DNA from 3 places in the Arthrobacter sp. NPDC056727 genome. Region 3 is predicted to be linked to each of the others. Evidence: riboswitches for the same ligand, from Rfam matches in the RefSeq annotation. Region 3 holds a riboswitch; each other region holds the start of a gene.
What was found. A riboswitch is a leader RNA that binds a small molecule or an ion and turns the genes downstream of it on or off. The one in region 3 is predicted to bind S-adenosylmethionine.
Positions count from the first base shown of each region.

Region 1: another riboswitch for S-adenosylmethionine. It lies ahead of ACFRAH_RS05865 (aminotransferase class V-fold PLP-dependent enzyme); the one in region 3 lies ahead of ACFRAH_RS11195 (bifunctional o-acetylhomoserine/o-acetylserine sulfhydrylase).
Region 2: another riboswitch for S-adenosylmethionine. It lies ahead of ACFRAH_RS20520 (DUF1737 domain-containing protein); the one in region 3 lies ahead of ACFRAH_RS11195 (bifunctional o-acetylhomoserine/o-acetylserine sulfhydrylase).

Region 1 is NZ_JBHTZA010000004.1:196,682-204,016, reverse strand. It holds gene ACFRAH_RS05890 (MFS transporter) at 1-415, shown strand, start outside; gene ACFRAH_RS05885 (fluoride efflux transporter FluC) at 412-777, opposite strand; gene ACFRAH_RS05880 (fluoride efflux transporter FluC) at 774-1,229, opposite strand; gene ACFRAH_RS05875 (metal-dependent transcriptional regulator) at 1,236-1,949, opposite strand; gene ACFRAH_RS05870 (class I SAM-dependent methyltransferase) at 1,960-2,739, opposite strand; gene ACFRAH_RS05865 (aminotransferase class V-fold PLP-dependent enzyme) at 2,824-4,227, opposite strand; SAM riboswitch class IV at 4,263-4,376, opposite strand; gene hisN (histidinol-phosphatase) at 4,527-5,339, opposite strand; gene ACFRAH_RS05855 (ribosome small subunit-dependent GTPase A) at 5,405-6,520, opposite strand; gene aroA (3-phosphoshikimate 1-carboxyvinyltransferase) at 6,504-7,335, opposite strand, start outside.
Region 2 is NZ_JBHTZA010000026.1:56,438-63,772, reverse strand. It holds gene ACFRAH_RS20525 (NtaA/DmoA family FMN-dependent monooxygenase) at 1-761, opposite strand, end outside; SAM riboswitch class IV at 1,004-1,118, shown strand; gene ACFRAH_RS20520 (DUF1737 domain-containing protein) at 1,132-1,440, shown strand; gene ACFRAH_RS20515 (rhodanese-like domain-containing protein) at 1,437-1,847, shown strand; gene ACFRAH_RS20510 (O-succinylhomoserine sulfhydrylase) at 1,849-3,057, shown strand; gene ACFRAH_RS20505 (YegP family protein) at 3,314-3,826, shown strand; gene ACFRAH_RS20500 (aminotransferase class V-fold PLP-dependent enzyme) at 3,881-5,062, shown strand; gene egtD (L-histidine N(alpha)-methyltransferase) at 5,023-6,009, opposite strand; gene egtC (ergothioneine biosynthesis protein EgtC) at 6,006-6,770, opposite strand; gene egtB (ergothioneine biosynthesis protein EgtB) at 6,774-7,335, opposite strand, start outside.
Region 3 is NZ_JBHTZA010000009.1:83,854-91,188, forward strand. It holds gene ACFRAH_RS11195 (bifunctional o-acetylhomoserine/o-acetylserine sulfhydrylase) at 1-1,249, opposite strand, end outside; SAM riboswitch class IV at 1,292-1,408, opposite strand; gene ACFRAH_RS11200 (VOC family protein) at 1,537-2,175, shown strand; gene ACFRAH_RS11205 (CPBP family intramembrane glutamic endopeptidase) at 2,264-3,043, opposite strand; gene ACFRAH_RS11210 (histidine phosphatase family protein) at 3,169-3,849, shown strand; gene ACFRAH_RS11215 (DeoR/GlpR family DNA-binding transcription regulator) at 3,875-4,663, opposite strand; gene ACFRAH_RS11220 (amidohydrolase family protein) at 4,775-5,986, opposite strand; gene ACFRAH_RS11225 (NAD(P)/FAD-dependent oxidoreductase) at 5,998-7,098, opposite strand; gene ACFRAH_RS11230 (glycine C-acetyltransferase) at 7,127-7,335, opposite strand, start outside.

The sequences.
Region 1 (7,335 bases), on a different contig from region 3:
GAAGCTCGCCGGCAAGTACGGGCCGCGCTGGTTCATGACCGCCGGGCCCGTGCTGTGCGCCACCGGCTTCCTGCTCACGCTGTCCGTTGGCGGCACCCTCAACTACTGGACCCAGATCCTGCCCGGGCAGCTGGTCTTCGGCCTCGGTCTTGCCGCCACCGTGGCACCCCTGACGGCGGCCATCCTGGGATCCGTGCCGGAGAAACAGGCCGGTGTGGGGTCCGCCGTGAACAACGCGGTCTCGAGGATCGCGGGGCTGGTGTGCATCGCATTTGCCGGCCTTATCGTTGGGCCAGAACTGACGACGGCGGGCCTGCACCGTGCGCTGGTGGCCACAGCCGCGCTGCTGTTGCTGGGTGGGGCCTGCTCCGCCGTCGGGATCCGGAACCCCGTGCCGGCTGACCGTGCCGGCTAACCGCCGATGACCGCGATTCCCGCCGCGGCCGCCGCCAGCCCCAGCAGCAGATTGGCCAGCACGTTAACGGCGGCGGCCAGGTAGCGCCGTTCGCTTGCCAACCGCACCGTGGCAGTGGTCCAGGAACTGAAGGTGGTCAGCCCGCCGGCGAACCCGGTGGCCAGGGCGGAGTGCCATTCGGGGCCGAAGACTGCAGGGACGCCCACGGACAGCCCAATCACGAACGAGCCCGCCACATTCACCAGCAGGGTAGCCCATGGCCAGTGGCGCCGGGTCGACGGGAAGCCGGCCAGCCAGCCATCCACGGCGAATCGAAGCAGGGCTCCGGCGATGCCGAAGAGACCCACGAGCAGCGCCGTCACGGTCCAGCCTCGCGGGCAGCGCCGATTGCCTTGCCGGTCCGCCAGCCGGCGGCAGCCGCCGCCAGCCCCAGCACCACGGACAGTCCGAGGTAGAGAAGCCCCACGGCAGGGAATTCGGCGCGGGTCAGCTGGTCCGTGGAAAAGACGACGGCGGAGAAGGTGGTGAAGGATCCCAGCACGCCCGGCCCTATGGCGGCGCGGAGCCAGAACGCGGTGTGGGGCCGCGCGATCCAGATGGTGGTGAGGGCTGCCAGCACGAAGCTTCCCACGATATTGATGCCCAGTGTGGCCCACGGCAGGTCTCCCGGCTGGTCCGGGAACAGCACCCCCAGTGCGTACCGGAGTTCCGTGCCCAGCAGTCCGCCGACGGCGACGGCCGTCCAGACCCGCCAGCCATAGCCGGATCCGGTCGTGGGCGCGGTGCCGGTGCGGCCGGCCAGGGGAACCCGCACCTGTGCCTACAGGCCGGCCATGCGGCAGCCGGGATGTGCGGAATCGCTGTGGATCCAGAGCGCGGAGGCCACTTCGTCGGCGAGGTCAACGTCGCGGCTGGTTCCGGGGGAACCGATGCGGACCACGAGTGCGCCGCCGAAGGGCTTGCGGCCGCGCACTTCGACGTCGGCGTCGAGGCTGATCCGTTCCGCGGCGAGGTAGCGCAGCAGTTCCGGGTTCTCGTCGCTGATCCGCGTGATCCGGCCGGTGTGGCCGTCGTCGAGCTCGATCATCCGGTGGGCCGACGGCATCCGGACTGTTCCGTCGGCCGCGGGGATGGGGTCGCCGTGCGGGTCCCGGGACGGGTTGCCGAGCCGGGCCGCCAGCCGCTCAATGAAGGTATCCGAGACCGCATGCTCCAGCTGTTCGGCCTCGTCGTGGACTTCGTCCCAGCTGTAACCGAGGTCCTTGACCAGGTACGTTTCAATCAGCCGGTGCCGCCGGACCATGGAAAGGGCAAGCCGGACACCCTGCGGCGTGAGCGTGATGGCGCTGTAGGGCTTGTGGAGGACGAGGCCCTGGTCCTTGAGCTTGCGCACCATCTCGGAGACCGAGGAATTGGCCACGCCGAGCCGCTGTGCAAGCTGGGTGGAGGTGATGGGCTTGTCCTGCCATTCCGTGAAGGAATAGATGACCTTAACGTAGTCCTCGATCGAGGAGGAGGGCGTACTGGTCTTCACAGCTTCAAGCCTACCTGCTGCCACTCCGGCGTTCGGCCTTGACCGCCCGCCACGTCTGGGTGAGGTAGGGGAGCTGGAGGACCTCGCCCTGGGCATGGCCGAGATGCTCGTGCAGGTACCAGGCCAGGTTGCCGGTCACCTTTGCCCGGGTGGCGTCGTTGGCCGCGAGGTAATAACTGCGGGATTTTGCCAGTTCGAGGATGTCGTCCGGGGTGACCGGATCCTCCCACCGTGTCAGGTGGCTTTCCAGCGACGTGAATTCCGGGCCGATCTTCGGGCGGAAGTCCGGTTTGTGGACGTCCCCGGCATGCATGATGCGGGACAGCCGGTGCACCCAGGGCACGGATGTGTCCAACTGGTTCCAGATCAGGCCAAGCACGCCATGGGGCTTGAGGATGCGGGAAATTTCGGTGCTGGCCCGCAGCGGATCGCACCAGTGCCACGCCTGGGCAACGCTGACGACGTCGAACGCCGCCTCGGGAAGTCCTGTTTCCTCCGCGGTGCCCGCCAGAGCATGGACCCCGGGGTACATGCGGCTAAGCTGGTCCAGCATGTCCAGGGAAGGGTCCACGGCGCTGACGGCGAGCCCCCGGTCCACCAGCAGGGCGGTGAATTTGCCCGTTCCCGCGCCGACGTCAGCCGCGGTACGGGCCCCGGCTGGAATGAGCCAGTCCGCGGAGTCGTCCGGGTAGCCGGGACGGACGCGGTGGTAGTGCTCGCCGCCGTCCTGGAAGCTTTGCCCCAGCTCCTGCCGCCGCCCGTGATGAAGTTTGGGACCGCCCCGTGCCACGCACAGTCTCCTTAGGCCGACGTCGAAAATTACCTTTCGAATTTACCGTACGGAGAGCGAGAGGTGCTTAGTCCTGAGTACCGATCAGTCCTGGACACACGGTGCGGCGCCGGCGGTGCCGGGCGTGTTGGGTGCCCAGTCGGGGTAGGTGCGGGCGTCGTTCGCCGGAACCCAGCGCCCGGCGTCCACCACGTAGTCCCAGCCCAGGCCGGAGCGGCGGAGCTCCTCGATGCCGGCGAGCAGCCGCTGGGCGTCCTCGAGCCGTGATCCCACGCCGAAGCTGGCGCGCAGCGAACCGGACGGCAGGCCGAGGCGCTTCAGCAGCGGGTGCGCGCAGAAGCGGCCGTCGCGCAGGCCCACGCCGTGTTCGGCCGACAGGTAGGCGGCCACCAAACCGGCGTCGTAACCCTCCACGGAGAAGTTGACCACGCCGATGGCGTCATCCGGGTTGCTGTCCTCGAAGATCTGGTGGACGGTGACGCCGTCGATCCGGCGCAGCCCCTCGACGAGGAAGGACCGGATGGCGGCTTCGTGGGCGTGCCAGCTCTGCGGGTCGAGGGCAGCGATGACCTGGGTCGCGCGGGCAAGGGTGGCTGCGCCGAGGACGTTCGGTGAGCCCCCCTCGTGGCGGGCGGGGCCGGTGGCCCAGCTGACGCCGTCGAGCCTGGCCTCGCTCACGGCGCCGCCGCCCGCGAGGTGGGGGGTGCCGGCGTCGAGCCAGTCGGGGCGGCCAACGAGGACGCCGGCCCCGAAGGGGGCGTAGAGCTTGTGGCCGGAGAAGGCGAGGTAGTCGACGTCGTCCGCGGCGATGTTAACACGGCGGTGCGGTGCGAGCTGGGCGGCGTCCACCACGATCCGGGCGCCGTATTCATGGGCCAGCGCGGCGAGGCGGCGGATCGGGAGGATTTCGCCGGTGACGTTGGAGGCGCCGGTGACGGCGAGGAGGCTGATATCGCCGTGCTGCAGTTCGGCACGCAGGCTGCCGATGGTGGCCTCCAGCGTTTCCGATGCCACCACGCTGCGGTGCGGCACGCCCTGCCACGGCAGCAGGTTGGCGTGGTGCTCTATGTCCAGGTACAGCACTTCGCCGGTGTGGTGGTGGTCCTCCACCGGCAGGCAGCCGGCCAGGAGGTTCAGGGAGTCGGTGGTGTTCCGGGTGAAGATGACGGCGTCATCGGCGCGGCCGCCCACGAACTCCCGCACGACGTTCCGTGAGTTCTCGTATACGGAGGTGCTGATCTGCGAGGCATAGCCGGCGCCGCGGTGCACGCTGGCGTAGTACGGCAGGATCTCGTTGAGGTATGCGGAAACGACCGACAGCGCAGGCGCGGAGGCGCCATAGTCGAGGTTGGCGTAGCGGATGTGGCCGCCCTGGATCAGCGGAGCCTGGATTTCTGCGCCCGTGACGGCGGCCAGGGGGCGGCCGGCGGCGACAAACCGGCCGTCCAGCACATCGGCGTCGGTGGAAGAAATGATGGCAGTCGTCATGGGACCTCACTGAGAAAAGGACCCCGTGTGACGGGGATCCGCGCTTGCCGGGTCCGTTCCGGATCGGCCTGGTCGTCACCCGGGGCACCCCACCGCGAATGGAGGGTTGCCGGCCAGCTAACCGGGGTTTAGCGCTGGCACTCGTGACCTGTTACGAGACTAGGACATCCGGACAGGCGATGAAAAAGCCGGTCAAAATGTTAAGCGGATTATTACGCGGGCTGGATATTCGGCGTTCTGCCGAAGAAACGACGGCGGCCGCCCCCTAAAGTGGGCGGCCGCCGTCGTAATGTTCAGTGTCAGAGCAGGTCGTCCAGCTGCGGGTTCAGCCGCTTCAGGACTTCCGAGTGCAGGATCGAGTTGGTGGCCAGCGCGTTGCCGCCGAACGGTCCGTCGGTGCCTTCGAGGGAGGTGAACCGCCCGCCTGCCTCCGTCACGATCGGCACCAGCGCCGCCATGTCGTACAGGTTCAGTTCCGGTTCGCAGGCGATGTCCACTGCCCCTTCGGCCACCATGCAGTAGGACCAGAAGTCGCCGAAGGCGCGGGTGCGCCACACATCCTCCGTGAGCTGGAGGAACTCGTCAAGGTTGCCGCGGTCCTTCCAGCCGCCGAGGCTGGAGTAGGACAGTGAGGCGTCGGCAAGGCTGGACACATTGGAAACCTTCAGCCGCGTGGCGGCCGCGAGGGAGCGGCCCGAGTAGGCGCCGGCGCCTTTGGCCGCCCACCAGCGCTTGCCCAGCGCAGGGGCGCTGACGACGCCCACCACCGGTTCGCCCTCGTCGACGAGGGCGATCAGCGTGGCCCACACCGGCACCCCGCGGACAAAGTTCTTGGTGCCGTCGATGGGGTCGATGATCCAGCGGCGGGAACCGTGGCCGGAACTGCCGAACTCCTCACCGAGGACGGCGTCGCGGGGACGGGATCGGGACAGCTGGCCGCGGATCGACTCCTCGGCGGCCTTGTCCGCATCGGTGACCGGCGTCAGATCTGGCTTCGTCTCGATCTGAAGGTCCAGCGCCTTGAACCGGCTCATGGTCTGGTCGTCCACGGAATCGGCCAGCACATGGGCCAGACGCAGGTCATCGTTGTACGTTGAAGCGGGTTGGGTCATGGTTCCAAACTACCCTCAAAGGCCCGGCGGGGCGGGGAGGCAACGGCCGGGCGGCGCCGGGGAGGCTAGCCTACGGTGCCGAGTTCCTTGGTTTCCTGGGCCTCCGCGCGCGGGTCAGTGCCCAGCAGGCGGCGCAGGGACGCGAGCCTGGCTGCTCCCGAAGGGCCGGCGTGGCCGGCCTCGACCCAGGCATCCACGCCGCAGTTAACGGCGGTGGAATCGTGTTTGCAGCCGCGTTCGCAGGCCTCGGTGCCCGGCTCAAGGTCGGGGAAGGAGTGCAGGATGCGGTCGGGGTCGACGTGCGCCAGCCCGAACGAGCGGATGCCCGGAGTGTCGATGATCCAGCTCCCCACCGGGGCGTCGGCCAGCTTGAGGGCAAGGGCCGACGACGACGTGTGCCGCCCGCGGCCCGTCACCGCGTTCACGCCGCCGGTAGCTCGTTCGGCGCCGGTCAGTGCATTGACCATGGTGGATTTTCCGACGCCGGAATGGCCCAGCATCACCGTCACCTTCCCGTCCAGGTGGGCCCGGAGGTCGGAGACGGCGGCAACGTCGAGCCGGGCGGAGAGGCCGTCGTCGGACCGGGCGTCGATGCCGGACGCCTCGGAATCTGCGGTGCGGCTGATGATCACCGGAAAGTCGAGGTGGCGGTAGTTGCCCAGCAGCTCCGTAGGGTCCTTGACGTCCGCCTTGGTGACGAGCAGGATCGGCTCGATCCCGGCGTCGTAGGCGGCCACCAGCGCGCGGTCGATGAAGCCGGTGCGGGGTTCCGGGTTGGCGGCGGCGACAACCACCACGAGCTGGTCCGCGTTGGCCACCACGGCGCGTTCCACGGGATCGGTGTCGTCGGCGCTGCGGCGCAGCAGTGTCTTGCGGTCCTGGATTTTCACGAGCCGGGCGAGGGTGTCCGGGGCTCCGGACACATCGCCCACCAGGGAGACGAAGTCGCCGGCCACCACGGGGGAACGTCGCAGCTCCCGGGCGCGGGCGGCAATGACCGTCCGCTCGTGCCCGGAGTCCTCGCCGACGACGGCCGTGTAGCGGCCGCGGTCAACGGTGATGATCCGTCCGGTGACGGCATCCTCGTGGCTGGGTCGGTCCTTCGTCCGGGGCCGGGAACCCTTTTTGTTCGGCCGGATCCGGACGTCGGATTCGTCCCAGGAGTCAGTGCTGCGTGCCACCGGTGGTCCCCGCGGTGTTGGTAACGGCACTGCTCCGCTGGCCGAGCATGTCCGTCCACAGTTTGGGGAAGTCGGGCATGGTTTTGGACGTAGTGGCGATGTCCTGCACTTCCACGCCCCTGACCGCCAGCCCGAGGATGGCTCCGGCGGTGGCCATCCGGTGGTCCGCGTAGCTGTGCACGGTGCCGGCGTGCAGTTCCGCGGGCCGGATGATGAGCCCGTCGGCGGTTTCCTCGGCATCACCGCCGAGGCGGGTGATCTCCGTGACGAGCGCGGCCAGCCGGTCCGTTTCATGTCCGCGGAGGTGGGCGATGCCGCTCAGCCGCGAAGGGCCGGAGGCCAGGGCGCAGAGCGCGGCGACCGTCGGCGCCAGCTCGCTGGTTTCGGCGAAGTCCGCGCCCTTGATCTCACTGCCGCCGGTCACCGTCAGGGTGCCGTCTGCCAGGGTGACCGTGGCCCCCATGTCGGTAAGGATGCTGCGCCACATGTCGCCCACCTGCGTGGTGTGCTCGGGCCAGTCCGGGATGCGTACGGTACCGCCGGTGGCAAGCGCCGCAGCCAGGAACGGACCGGCATTGGACAGGTCCTGTTCGATGCGCTGGTCAAAGGCACGGATGGGGCCGGGGCTGACAATCCAGTGGTTGGGCGTGGAGTCATCCACCGCCACGCCCGCTCCGCGCAGTACCGCGATGGTCATGTTGATGTGGTCCAGGCTCGGAACCGTGCTGCCCGAATGCTCCAGGTGGAGGCCGTCCGCGAACCGTGCCCCCACCAGCAGCAGGGCGGAGACGAACTGGGAGGATGCGCTGGCGTCA
Region 2 (7,335 bases), on a different contig from region 3:
ATCGAGTCCCGGTACGCCTTCATGCCGTCCACACCGCGGGCCAGGGCAATGGCAACGTCGGCGTTCGCACCGGCGAAGGCCTTGCCCCGCGGGGATGCCCCGGCCTGCACCAGCACCGGTTCCTCCGGCAGCGGTGCCGTGTTGAGCGGTCCGCGGACCTTGAAGAACTCCCCGTCGTGGTGGATGGGCCGGACCTTGGTGTGGTCCGCGAAGATGCCAGCCCCGGCGTCCTCCAGGATGGCGTCCGGTTCCCAGCTGCGCCACAGCTTGCGGACCACGTCCACGAACTCCTCGGCCTTCTCGTAGCGGAGGTCGTGCTCGATCTGCTGGTCCAGTCCGTAGTTCTGCGCGGCCAGGTCACTGCCGGAGGTCACCACGTTCCAGCCGAGCTGCCCGTTGGAGAAGTGCTGGAGCGTGGCCAGCAGCCGGGCCGCGGTGAAGGGCGGATAGAAGGAGGCGCTGATGGTGGGCACAATGCCCAGGTGCTCGGTGGCGGACAGCAGGTACGGCACCAGCGCCAGCGGATCGTGCTTGGGCGCGAAGGACGCCTGCGCCAGTGAGACCTCCGCGCTGCCGCCGTAGGTATCGGGGACGGTGAGTGAGTCCTCGATGATGAACAGGTCCAGCCCGGCCCGCTCGAACTCCCGGACCGCATGCTGGTAGGGGGCGGGCTTCTTCCAGTCGTAGCCGATTCCGTAGCCGGGCGTCCCCCAGCCCTGGACCCCGAAGCCATGGCCCACAAACCATCCAAAGTGCAGCATGGGAGTCACTGTATTCGGGGTCGAATCATTCACAGCGGCCTGGTTTCATCCGGCGTTACGGCGGGTCATCTCCCGTCATTATCCTCCCGGCCGTCGGCTTTGTAACCGCAACGCGGGGTCAGTTACCGCCGCTTCCGGGGCCCCGATTCGGCCGTATCTGACCCCGCGTTTCTTTCGATGCGTTACGGAAGATGACGACGGCGGCGGTGCGTGCCGCCGTCGTCAGTGTTACGTTTTTCGGGAGTAATGAGTACCGGCATTAAGCCCTGACTGGCCGGTCGGCAACCCTCCTTCCACGGCGGGGTGCCTCAGGTGAATACTCGGCATATCGACCACTTCGAGCTGCAAGCGTGAGAAAAGGAGATCCGTCGTGTCAGACGCCCCCGCCGTTGCAACACTGCCGTCCCAGCAGGATAAACCTGAGGAAAAGCTGTCCTACCGCCTCATCACGGGCCCGGACGACCGGGCGTTCTGTGAGCGCATCTCGGCGGCCCTTGCTGAGGGATACGTGCTGCACGGCAGCCCGGCCGCCACCTTCAACGGCACCAGCGTCATTGTTGCCCAGGCCGTCATCCTGCCGGCCGCGATCGCCAGCGCAGATGCCGCCGTCGCCACGGCCGTTGACCGGCTGGACTCCGACGAGGACCTCAGCGCGGAAGCATACGAGGGCCACGCATGAGCTACGCCGGCGACGTCAGCCCGCAGGACGCGTGGGCCAAGCTCGAGGAGGGCGCCATCCTGGTGGATGTGCGCACCGAGGGCGAATGGGCGCACATCGGCATTCCGGACACCAAGGCCACGGACAACGATCCCCTGTTCATCCAGTGGACCTTTCCCGGCGGCATTCCCAACCCCGGGTTCGTCGAGCAGCTGAAGCAGCAGGCCCCGGAGGACTCCACCGTGGAGCTGCTCTTCCTCTGCCGCTCCGGCCAGCGCTCCATCGCCGCCGCCATTGCCGCCACGCAGGCCGGCTTCACGGCCTACAACGTCCTCGAAGGATTCGAGGGCGAGCCCGACCGCTACGGTGAGCGCACCGTGAACGGCTGGAAGAACCGCGGCCTGCCGACGAACCTGGGAAAGAACTAAGTTGACCTTTAATCACGACGCCGCCGGCTGGAGCCCCGATACCCAGGCCGTCCGCGGCGGGCTTGACCGCACCAATTTCCAGGAAACCACGGAGCCCGTCTTCCTGAACTCCGGGTTCGTCTACGAATCCGCCGCGGCCGCCGAGCGCGCCTTCACCGGCGAGGACGAACGCTTCGTCTACTCGCGCTACGGCAACCCGTCCGTGGCCACTTTCCAGGAGCGGCTGCGCCTGCTCGAAGGCACGGAGGCGTGCTTTGCGACGGCGTCCGGCATGTCCGCCGTCTTCACCGCCCTGGGTGCGCTGCTGGGGGCCGGGGACCGCGTGGTGGCCAGCCGTTCCCTGTTCGGCTCCTGCTTCGTCATCCTCAACGAAATCCTGCCCCGCTGGGGCGTGGAGACGGTGTTCGTGGACGGCCCGGACCTTGATCAGTGGCGCGACGCCCTCTCGGTTCCCACGACGGCGGTCTTCTTCGAATCCCCGTCCAATCCGATGCAGGAGATCGTGGACATCGCGGCGGTCAGTGAACTCGCCCACGCCGCCGGCGCCAAGGTGGTGGCGGACAACGTCTTCGCCACCCCGCTGCTGCAGCGCTGCGGGGACCTCGGCGCGGACGTGATCGTCTACTCCGGCACCAAGCACATCGACGGCCAGGGCCGTGTGATGGGCGGGGCGATTCTTGGCACCAAGGAATTCATCGACGGCCCGGTCAAGCAGCTCATGCGCCACACCGGCCCGGCGCTCTCCTCGTTCAACGCCTGGGTCCTCACCAAGGGCCTGGAGACCATGTCCCTGCGTGTGAACCACTCCTCCGCCACGGCGCTGCGCCTTGCAGAATGGCTCGAAGCGCAGCCTGCCGTCAACTGGGTCAAGTACCCGTTGCTCAAGTCGCACCCGCAGTATGAACTGGCGGCCAGGCAGATGAAGGCCGGCGGCACCGTCCTCACGCTGGAACTTGCGACGACGGCCGGGCAGTCGGGCAAGGAAGCTGCCTTCGCGCTGCTGGACGCCCTGAAGATCATCGACATCTCCAACAACCTGGGCGACGCCAAGTCCCTCATCACGCATCCCGCCACCACGACGCACAGGGCCATGGGGCCCGAAGGCCGCGCCGCGATCGGGCTCAGCGATGGGGTGGTGCGGCTGTCCGTCGGCCTTGAGGATGCGGATGACCTGATGGCGGACCTGGAGCAGGCGCTCAAGCAGATCTGACTGTTCCGGGTTAAATCCTTATCCGCTCTGATCCTTCTTCAGACCCTCCGTGAGATCCGGCCCTTCGGGGCCGGATCTTTTGCTTCCGATGGCGGGCTGTGAACGTGCGTTGCGCCGCGCGTCCCTTCGTTTAGGGCGTCCTTGAGAACCGGTGGGCGGGCACGCTTTAGTGGGTGGACAGGCAGGGTTTACCCAGGGTTTACACGGCCGGTCTTGTTAGGCTGCATAAGCACTGGGCAGACTCGTTAACAACCTGATGAACCGTCGCACCCCTGCCGGTTCAGCACCCACCGAAGGACGGACGCAGCGGTGCGTCCGGGGCGCCGCAGCCGCAAAAGCCGTTGCCGGCCGCTCCCTGACCGGAAGGAACGCCATGGCCGGAGTATTTGAAGTTTTCGTCGACACAGAGTCCCAGTACCGGTTCCGGCTGATGGCCCCCAATGGAACCGTCCTGGCAGTCTCCGCACCCTTCGAGGACAAGCGCGCGGCCGCGGCCGGAATCGCCGACGTCCGCGAGTGCGCCGGGACGGGGCTCATCACGGATCTGTCGGCGGCGGCCCCGAAGGTCCACGGGTCCGCTCCGGCAGAGGCCGCCGCGGCAGTTCCTGCGCCGGTACCGGCCCAGGCCGTCCCGGCGCGGTCCGACCACGGCAGGCAGGGATTCGGGAAGAAGCGCGCGCCGTCGGAGGTGTCCGGCCCCCGGACGGCGGGGCACTGGAGGCCATCAGCCCCGGCGGCCCCGCTCCGCTGGACCGCCGGGGCAGCCTAGCGCCGGGGGTCCAGATCTGGGCGCAGCCCTGCCCCGTGCGGCAGGATGTGGATTATGCCAATCGATGTCGACGAGGTGCGCACACAGACCCGGGGTGTCCTGAACGTAGTCCATTTCAATAACGCGGGAAGTTCCCTCATGCCCCGTCCTGTTGTGGACACCGTCGTGGGCCATCTGCGCCGCGAGGAGGAAATCGGCGGTTATGAAGCGGCAGAGGAAGCCTCCGGCCGGCTTGAAAACGTCTATTCCTCGGTGGCCCGGCTGATCGGAGCCCGGCCGGACGAGGTTGCCCTGGCGGAGAACGGCAGCCGGGCCTGGGCGGCGGCGGTCTACAGCCTTCCTTTCATTCCCCGCGGGCGGCTGCTGATCGGCCGCACCGAGTATGCCGGGAATGTCCTCGCACTTCGGCAGCTGGCGGAGCGCCATGACCTCGAGATTGTGGTTCTGCGGGACGACGAACACGGACAGGTCGACGTGGAACACCTGCAGTCGGAACTCGAGCATGGCAACGTCGCCATGGTTGCCCTGACTCATGTCCCAATGGCGAACGGTCTGGTTAATCCGGCGGCCGAGGTCGGAAAGCGTTGCCGTGCAGCCGGGGTGATGTTTGTGCTCGACGCGTGCCAGTCAGTGGGCCAGATGCCTCTGGACGTGCAGGCTTTGGGCTGCGACGTGCTGGCAGGCACGGGACGGAAATTTCTGCGCGGACCGCGGGGCACGGCGTTCCTCTACGTGCGCGCAGCAGTCCTCGAACAGCTGAAGCCACCCATGCTGGATGGGCACTCTGCCAGTCCAGCCGGGGCCTCCGGCTTTGAAATCCGCAGCGACGCCCGGCGCTTCGAGAGCTGGGAGAGCAGTGCCGCCGGAAGGCTGGGGCTGGGACGGGCCGCCGATTACGCCCTGGCCCTGGGCCTGGACGCGGTGCAGGAGCGGGTGGCCGGGCTTGCTGAGCTGCTGCGGACAGAACTGGCGGCGGTACCGGGCGTGACGGTCCATGACGGCGGAATCACACGCTGCGGCATCGTCACCTTCTCGGTTGCCGGCCGCGAGGCCGGCGGCATCAGGCGTCAGCTGGCAGAGCACCGGATCAATGTCTCGGCGGTTCCCCGCCCCCACTCATCCTGCACGGGGACACCGCCTGTGCCGGAAATGCTGGTGCGGGCCTCCGTTCATTACTACAACACAGAAGCCGAAGTTCAGCTTGCTTGTGCCAGGGTCATGGCAAAGCGCCCCTGACGGTCAGTCCACTGCCCCGCTACGGAGAACCCGGCTGATTCCAGCTCGTTGACCACGCCTTCAAGCCGAAATTTGGCGGAAATCTCGGTCCGCAGTTCCTCGCCCTCATGAAAACTTACTTCCAGGCCAACCCCCGGCAGCCGCACCAGCATCGGCCTGCTGGCACGCAGCCGCATTTCGATCCATTCCTCCTGGGGCATCCAGACGGCGACGTGTTCGAAGGCCATCACGTCGAAGTCACCGCCCAACTGGGTATTGAGAACCCGGAGGACGTTCCGGTTGAAGTCAGCGGTGACACCATCGGCGTCGGCATATGCCGGCACAAGGACGGCCGGTGACTTCACCAAGTCCGTCCCGAGAAGCAGCGAGCCGCCATCACCCTCAAGGAGCTCCCGCACCCCGGACAGGAAGCGGGCCCTGGCGGTCGGCTCAAAATTGCCGATGGTGCCGCCCAGAAACGCCACCATACGGCGTCCCTCCCGGGGGAGCACATGCAACTGGGTCTCGAAATCCGCTGCCACCGCGTCCAGATTGAGGCCTGGAAATTGCGGCGCTAATTCGTTTCGTGCCTCCAGCAACGCGCTGTCGCTGACATCCACGGCAACGTACCGCCGAAGGTGTCCCGCCTGCCCCAGGGCGTCCAGCAGCAGCGGGGTCTTCCTGGAGGATCCGGACCCGAGCTCGATGAGTGTTTCCGCCGGGCACGCGGCCGCCATCTCGCCGGCAAAAAGCTCAAGCACCTCGCGTTCGGCGCGGGTTGGGTAGTACTCCGGCAGGCCCGTGATGCGCTCAAAGAGCTCGCTGCCCAGCTTGTCGTAGAACCACTTGGGCGGCAGCGTCTTCGGCGACGTGCTGAGCCCTGCGAGCACGTCGCTGCGCAGGCTTCGCTCCAAGTGGTCCGGGGGCAGGTGGTGAATGATGTCGGAACGGCCGGAAGAGATGCTCATGGTGCTACCTGTTCCTTCGTGAGGTTGTAAATCGGGCGTACGTCGACCGTGCTGGCCGTCGCGGTCAGAACGCAGTTGTCCGGCACCTCGTGCCAGCCGGGGCCGTCGTCGAACGGCTCACTCGCCACCACAACGTTCCCTGAACCCTCCCGCCAAAAGAGGGTGTCACCGGCAGCCGTGGCCGCTATGCGCGTCCCGTCGGTCAGCAGGAAGTTCAAGCGCCCGCCGGCAACCGCGGCGACGTCCCTGACCACCCGGGCCAGGGCATCCGCGGCGGGGTCCCCGGCGTCCAGCCGTTCCTGGACGAGGGCCCAAAGCAGCGCGGAATCGGCCTGGGCCTCGAGCGCCAGCAGGCGCGACGCAGGAATCGAGGCCGCCAGTGCCGCCACGGCATCCGGCCAGCCCTCGACCCGTCCGTTGTGGCTGAAAAGCCACGGCCCGCAGGCATAGGGCGCGGCGGCCGATTCCTCAAGCGACATTCCCCACGTGGCTGACCTGACTGCCGCCAGCACGGCAGCACTGGAAGTCACCCTGGCGACGTCGGCGAAGGACCTGTCCGCCCAGATCGGTATGGAACGGCGGTAGCGTGCAGGCACAGGATCCCCGGACGCGTACCAGCCGACGCCGAAACCGTCCGCGTTTACGGTCCCGTACCGCTGGCGCCGGGGAGCCCAGGATTGTGTCAGGAGACCATTGCCGGGACTGAGCAGCAGCTCCGCCAGCGGAACCGGAGCCCCGAGATAAGCCAGATGGCGGCACATCGGCTACCGCCCCCCGGTCTCGACGGCGTCACGGGCCGTGCGGAATCCGGCGAAGATCTGGCGCCGGATCGGATAGTCCCAATTCCGGAACGTCGCACGGCACGCGGCAGGATCGGCCGCCCAGGAGCCTCCCCGGAGCACCTTATAGTCGGAACCGAAAAAGACCTCGCTGTATTCGCGGTACGGGAAGGCGGTGAAACCCGGGTAGGGACCGAAGTCCGAGGAGACCCATTCCCAGACATCACCCATGAGCTGGCGAACACCCAGGGGTGACGCACCATCCGGAAACGAGCCGGCGGGGGCGGGGCGGAGGAGGGCTCCGCTGAGGTTCGCGTGATGCGGGGCGGGGTCGTCGTCGCCCCACGGATAGCGCAGGGAACGGCCGGACGAGGGATCATACCGGGCCGCTTTTTCCCACTCGGCTTCGGTGGGCAGCCGGCGTCCGGCCCAGCGGGCATAGGCGTCCGCCTCGTACCAGCACACGTGCTGCACCGGCTCATCGTCGGGCACCGGTTCAACAACGCCAAACCGGGCCCTGACCCACCTGTCACCGTCACGTTCCCAG
Region 3 (7,335 bases):
CCACCGACAGCCGGACCAGCCCGGGGGCAACCCCGGCCACGCTCTGCTGTTCCGGGCTCAGCTGGCTGTGCGTGGTCGACGCCGGGTGGATGACGAGGGAGCGGACGTCGCCGATGTTCGCCACGTGGGAGTGCAGTTCCAGGGCGTCCACGAAACGTTTGCCGGCCTCGGCGCCGCCGGCCACTGTAAAGGCCACCACAGCGCCGGTGCCCTTGGGCCCGTACTTCAGCCCGCGCTCATACCAGGGGCTGGACGGCAGCCCGGCGTAGGCCACGGACTCCACGTCGTCCCGGGCCTCCAGCCAATTGGCCACCGCCACCGCGTTGGCCACGTGGCGCTCCACGCGCAGGCTCAGTGTTTCCAGGCCCTGCGCGATCAGGAAGGCATTGAACGGGGACACCGCCGAACCCAGGTCGCGGAGCAGCTGGACCCTCGCTTTGAGGATGTAGGACAGGTTGGCTCCGAGGGCGCCGCCCTCTCCGAGGTCGCGGGCGTAGACGAGGCCGTTGTAGGTGGGGTCCGGTGTGTTGAAGCCGGGGAAGCGCTCCTGGTCCTTGCCGAAGTCGAAGTTTCCTGAATCCACGATGACACCGGCGATGGCGGCGCCGTGTCCGCCCAGGTACTTGGTGGCCGAGTGCACCACAATGTCCGCACCCCATTCAAGCGGCCGGATGAGGTAGGGGGTGGACAGCGTGTTGTCCACGATGAGCGGCACACCGGCCTCGTGCGCTGCCCGGGAGACGCCTTCGATGTCCAGGACGTCCTGCCGGGGATTGGACACCACCTCGGCGAAGAAGAGCTTGGTGTTCGGCTGCACGGCGTCGCGCCACTGCTGCAGGTCATCCGGGTCGGCCACGAAGGTGACGGATACGCCGAACTTCTTCAGGGTGTGCGCCAGCAGGTTGTAGGTGCCCCCATAGAGGCTGGGGCTGGCCACCACGTGGTCGCCGGCCTCGGCGATGTTGAGGATGGCGTAGGTTTCGGCGGCCTGGCCAGAGCTCAGGAGCAGCGCGGCAAGCCCTCCCTCCAGGCTGGCGATCCGCTGCTCCACGGCATCCTGGGTCGGGTTGCCGATCCGGGTATAGATGGGGGCGATCTCGGCAAGCGCGAAGCGGTCTGCCGCGCTTTCGGCGCTGGGGAACACGAACGACGTCGTCTGGTAGATCGGCAGCGACCTGGCACCGGTGGCGGCGTCGGGCACCTGGCCGGCGTGGATCTGGCGGGTTTCGAATGACCATGCGTTGGACATGCAGGCTCCTCTGTTGAAGGGGCATGTGCTGGTCCCGGCACAGGCCCGCGCTTGCCGCATGGCGGATGCCATGCGGCCAGGTCTTCACCCGGGGCACCCCGCCGCGGCGGAGGGTTGCCGGCCAGCGAGCCGGGGCTTTCTTCGCTGGCACTCATGACCTGCGATCAGTGTAGGAATAGCCCTCCGGCGCGCACAGCTTTGTGAAGAATTTCGTCAAAAGCTGGACATTTCGTTAAGTTAGGCCACCCTAAGCTGAGAGCCCGGTCACAAAGTGCCAAGATGAGGGCATGCGCATGGATCACGTCTCTTACGCCTGTGAACACGATGGCCTCGCGGCCACCACCGAACGTATCTCCTCCGCCCTCGGCGTCGAAGCCGTTAAGGGCGGGGTCCACCCCCGGTTTGGAACCCGGAACATGATCATCCCGCTGGCCGGCCACAAGTACCTTGAGGTTGTTGAGGTCCTGGACCACCCGGCATCGGACAAGGCGCCGTTTGGCCAGGCCGTCCGGGCCCGGTCCGCAGCGGGCGGCGGCTGGATGGGCTGGTGCGTCGAAGTTGACGACCTCGCCCCGTTCGAGGAACGCCTCGGCCGCTCCGCCGTCAACGGCAACCGCAAGTTCCCGGACGGCCGCGAACTTGTCTGGAAGCAGATCGGCATCCTGGGGCTCATCGCGGACCCCCAGGTTCCGTACATGCTGAAGTGGGAAGGCGATCCCGGGTTGCACCCGTCCAACGCCTATGACAGCAATGTGAAGATGTCCAGCCTCACGATCGCGGGCTCCGCCGAGCGCGTGACCGAGTGGCTCGGCGAGCCGGTGGAACGGCCGCTGGAGGACGTGGCCGTGAACTGGGTGGCCCCGCACGGTACGCCGGGCATCCTCTCCGTCACGTTCGAAACCGCAGCGGGCGCCGTCACCATCTGACGCTTCCGCCTTTTACTCCGGCCGCCATCAGCGGGTGCCAACGACGCCACCCGCCGATGGCGGCCGGATCATTTTTAACGGCTGGTTGCTAGCCCAGCCCGACGGCCTTGCCAAACAGGCTGAACCCGACGAAGGCCACGATATCCAGCAGGGCATGCGCGATGACCAGCGGCATCACCCGGCGCGTCCTGGTGTAGACCCACGCGAACACCACGCCCATGACGGCGTTTCCGATGAAGGGCCCGAACCCCTGGTACAGGTGGTAGCTGCCGCGAAGCATTGAAGAGACAAAAATCGCCAGGGGCATGGACCAGCCGAACTTGCCGAACCGGTCCAGAAGGTAGCCCACCACAATGACTTCCTCCACGATCGCGTGGCGCACGGCGGACAGGATCAGCACGGGCACCGTCCACCAGTAGGCGTCCAGGCCGCTGGGGATGATCGCCGTCGTAATGCCCAGGGCACGTCCGGCGGCGTAAAGACCCAGCGACGGCACACCGATCAGGGCCGCCAGCCCGAGCCCCTGCAGCAGGTCCTTTCCCGGCCGGGCAAAGTTGAAGCCCAGCTTCCGGAACGCGGAGCCGGAGCCATGCCCCAAACCGGCCTTCGCCTGGCGCTGGTCGGTCAGGAAGAAGATCACCAGCAGGACCGGCACCAGGGCGAACACGATGTCCAGCAGCTGGTAGGTCAGGTCGAAGTATTCCCTGGTGCTTTGCGACCTGTTGAGTGTGGACGTTCCCTGTGCCAGCGGCGCCCGGGTCATCTTGTCCAGGAGCTGCACCACCGAGTAGACCGCGGACTGCCCCAGCGACAGCCCCAGGACAATCAAGACTTCGAACCGCAGCCGGCGGCGGGAGGGAACCAACATGTTCCTATCTTGCCTGCCCCCGCTGGTACTTTCCTGTCAGCCCGTCCGGTCCTGCCGCCGTCGGGCCTTACCTTCCGGCCCGCCGGTACCCGTCCGGCCGCAGGCTGACCCTATGCTGGGGAGCTATGAGCGCTCCCGGGAAAATCATCATGATCCGGCACGGCCAGTCGGCCGCCAACGCGGATACCTCCATCTACAACAGGGTGCCCGACTACCGGATTCCCCTCACGGAGCTTGGGCTGGAGCAGGCGAAGGCCGCCGGGGAGCGCGTCCGGCGGGAGCTGGACGGGCGGCAGGTGAGTGTCTACGTCTCACCGTACCTGCGCGCCTACCAGACCCTTGAGGCGCTGAACCTGGGCTCCCTGACGGAACGCGTGATCGAGGAACCGCGGCTGCGCGAACAGGACTGGGCCAACTTCCAGATCTCCGGCGACATCGAGGACCAGAAGGAGCTCCGCAACGCCTACGGCCACTTCTTCTACCGCTTCCGGGAGGGCGAATCCGGCTCCGATGTCTACGACCGGATCTCCTCCTTCATGGAGACCCTGTACCGGCACTGGTCCAAGCCCGACTACTCCCCCAACGCCCTGCTCGTCACGCACGGCCTGACCATGCGCCTGTTCTGCATGCGCTGGTTCCACTGGTCCGTGGAGTACTTCGAGTCCCTGAACAACCCGGAAAACGCGGAGATCCGCATGCTGGTTCGCAACGGCGCGGGCAAGTATGAACTGGACACGCCCTTCACCCAGTGGGTGGACCGGAGGGTGGACGAAACCGTGCTGGACGCCCCGCCAGTGATCTTCTGAAGCGCCTCCCGTCCCAGCCGCCGGTCTAGCTGCCGGCGACGATCACTTCGGTGCCGCGCGCCTCGAACGCGGCCTTGTCCGCCGCGGAAATGCCGGAGTCGGTGATGAGCCGGGTGAAGTCGTAGCCGTCCATGGTGGCGAACGCCCGGCGGCCCACCTTCGAGGAGTCCGCTATCACGTAGGAGACACTGGCCCGGCTGGCCAGCAGGGCGTTCACGGTGGCCTCCGCCTCGCCGGTGTTGGTGGGCCCGACCTCGGCGTCGACGCCGTTGACCCCGATGAAGGCGATGTCCAGCACCACCTTCTGCATGATGATGTCCGTGTACGGGCCCACGAGTTCATAGGACCGTGTGTTGAGGATGCCGCCGGTCACCATCACCTTGATGTTGGGCCGGACGGCAAGCTGCGAGGCGATGTTGATGGCGTTGGTCACCACCGTGAGGGTGGGCTGGTTCGACGGCGAGTTGAGGTCTTCGCGGGTAGCCAGGATCTGCGCAAGGGCGGTGCTCGTGGTGCCGCCGCACAGCCCGATGACCATGCCCGGGGCGATGAGCGCGGAGGCGGCGAGGGCGATCTCCTGCTTGGCCACGGCGTGGTCGTCCCGGTTGTACCTGCCGGGAAGGTCGTAGGCCAGGGCGCCGGTGGTGGCACCGCCCCGGGTCCGCGTCAGCAGCCGCCGCTTGGCCAGGCTGTCCAGGTCCCGCCGGGCGGTTGCCGGCGAGACACCGAGCCGGGTGACGATCTCCTCAACCTCCACCTGGCCGGCTTCGGCAAGGAGATCGAGGATGGCCGTCAGTCGGTCGGTGCGGGTCATGCGTGGCCTTTCAAATTCACAAACCGTCACGAGAAATGACGTTTTCTGATTGTATCAGACCTCTTGCGATCACTTTCCGTCACGCTTCGTAGGAAATGGTCCCGCCTGACACTACCGTGCCCGCACGCCTGCGCGCCAAACAGCGTGCGTGAGCGGCATGCCGGGCCGGTAGGCGAGGTGCGTGGCGGACGGGGCGTTAAGGACGTGCAGGTCCGCCCGGTGTCCGACGGCGATCGAGCCCACCGCGCGTTCGCCGTCGACGTCGTTCCCGGACTCGCGCTGCAGCGCCAGGGCCCCGCCGTACGTCGCCGCCCGGACGGCCTCATGGACACTCAGGCCCATCTGCAGGACGGCGGTGGTGACGCAGAAGGACATGGAACTCGTGTAGGACGTGCCGGGATTGCAGTTGGACGCCAGCGCCACGGGCACGCCGGCATCCAGCAGCTGCCGTCCGGGGGCCAGCGGCTGCCGCGTGGAGAGATCGCAGGCCGGCAGGCACGTGGCCACCGTTCCGCGCCGGCCCGTTCCCGCGGCGGCATCCCAGCCGGACCAGCTGGCGGCGAGGCTTGCGATGTCCTGCTCCGAAAGATAGTTCACGTGGTCAACGCTCGCCGCGCCGAACTCCACCGCGAGGCCAACACCCGGGCCGTGCCCCAGCTGGTTGCCGTGCACCCGCAGCCCCAGCCCTGCGTCCCGGCAGGCCTGCAGCACGGCGCGGGACTGTTCCTCGGTAAAGGCGCCCCGTTCGCAGAACACGTCGGCCCAGCGGACGTAGGGGCGGGCGGCATCCAGCATGGGACCGCTGGCCAGCCTGGTGTAGTCATCCGCGTCAATCCCGGCCGGCACCAGGTGGGCGCCCAGGTAGGTCACCTCGTCCGCGACCGTGGAAGCAATCCGGGCACTCCTGGCTTCCTGCTCCACGTCCAGGCCGTAGCCGGTTTTGGTCTCCAGGTATGTGGTTCCCTGGGACACGGCTTCGGCAACGCGGCCCTGGGCCAGCCTCGTGAGGTCGTAGTCGCTGGTGTTCCGGGTGGCATTCGTGGTGACGGCGATGCCGCCGGCGCTGTACTCCTCCCCCGCCATCCGCGCCTCGAATTCCGCTGTCCGGTCCCCGGCGAAGATCAGGTGCGTGTGGGCGTCCACCCAGCCGGGCAGCACGGACCGGCCACCGGCGTCCACGGCGTCATCGGCCGCGGGAGCCGAGGATGCCGGGCCGATCCAGGAGATGCGTTCACCGTCGATCACCACTGCCGCGTCCTTGAGGACACGGTGCTCCGCGTCCTGGGTCATCAGTTCGGCAATGTTGGTGATCAGGGTGCTCATGGATCCATTCTTCAGCGCCGGATGGACCAGCGCGTGGCAGCCAGCGCTTCCGCCGTCCGGGATACCGGACCGTTCCCGGCCCCGGGTCCGGCGAGGATCAGGGCGGCGGCCAGTTCCGCGACGCCGGACGAGGTCTGGAACCCGTAGCCGCCCTGGCCGGCGAGCCAGAAGAACCCGCGGGCCTCGGCGTCGAACCCCACCACCGGGACGCCGTCGGCCGCCTCGGTGCGCAGGCCGGTCCAGGCCGTCCGGACGGGACCGATCCCCAGCGTCGTCAGGGTGTTGAGCCGGGCGACGAGCCGCTCCACGTCCCCTGGGCGGGGACGTGCGTCCTCGGCAGCGCTGGGGACGTGTTCCGACGGCGAGATCAGCACGTCGCTGCCTTCCCTGCGGAAGTAGAAGGAATCGTCGGCCGCAGCCACCATGGGGCTGCCCTCCGGCAGCGGGTGGCCGACACCGGCAATCGCCGCCGTGCGGCGGTACGGCTGCAGGCCGATCTTCTCGACGCCGCTGAGCACCGCAAGCTCGTCCGCCCAGGCGCCGGCCGCGTTGACCAGCACGCCGGCCGAGAAGCCTTCCTGCCCGGCGCCGATCTCCCAGCCGGACCCGAGCCGCTGGGCCGAGTGGACGCGGGCGCCGGTGATGATGTCCACGCCGGCAGCTTCGGCGCGCGCCCGGTGCCTTTCCAGGAGCTCCGGGGCGTCGCACCCGAAGGAGCCGGTGTCCAGGCCGGCGGCGGAGAAGGCCTCCGGCTTCAGGGCCGGGCACAGGCCGAGCGCTTCCTCGTGGTTGATCAGGCGCATCTCGCCGCTGGCCTCGGCCCGCACCGTTTCTTCGTCCCCGATGAGCAGGAAGCTCCGCGGCGAAAGCACGGGCCGGGTCCGTCCGGCGTCGTCCGCCGTGATCAGCTCAAGCGTGCGCACGGTGAGCTCCCGGACCACCGGCGGACCGTAGCTGGGGATGAGCTGCCGGGCGGAGCGCGAGGACGTGTGGTACGCGAGCTGCTGTTCCGCTTCCACGAGGGCCACGGTGCATTTGCCGGCCAGCGCGGAGGCCAGGGACAGCCCGGCGATCCCGCCGCCCACAATGACTACGTCATAGGTTGATGCCATGGGCCCAATCCTTACAGATGGCAGGAAGCTACGCAGCCACCGCGTCCCGGCTCTTGACGAACGCCTGAACGCACGTTTCGACGTCGTCGGCGCTGTGCGCGGCGGACAGCTGGACCCGGATGCGGGCGGCCCCGCGCGGCACCACGGGGAAGCTGAAGGCCGTCACATAGACCCCGTGCTGGAGCATCTGGTCTGCCACCTTTGCCGCCAGGACGGCGTCGCCGAACATGACCGGCA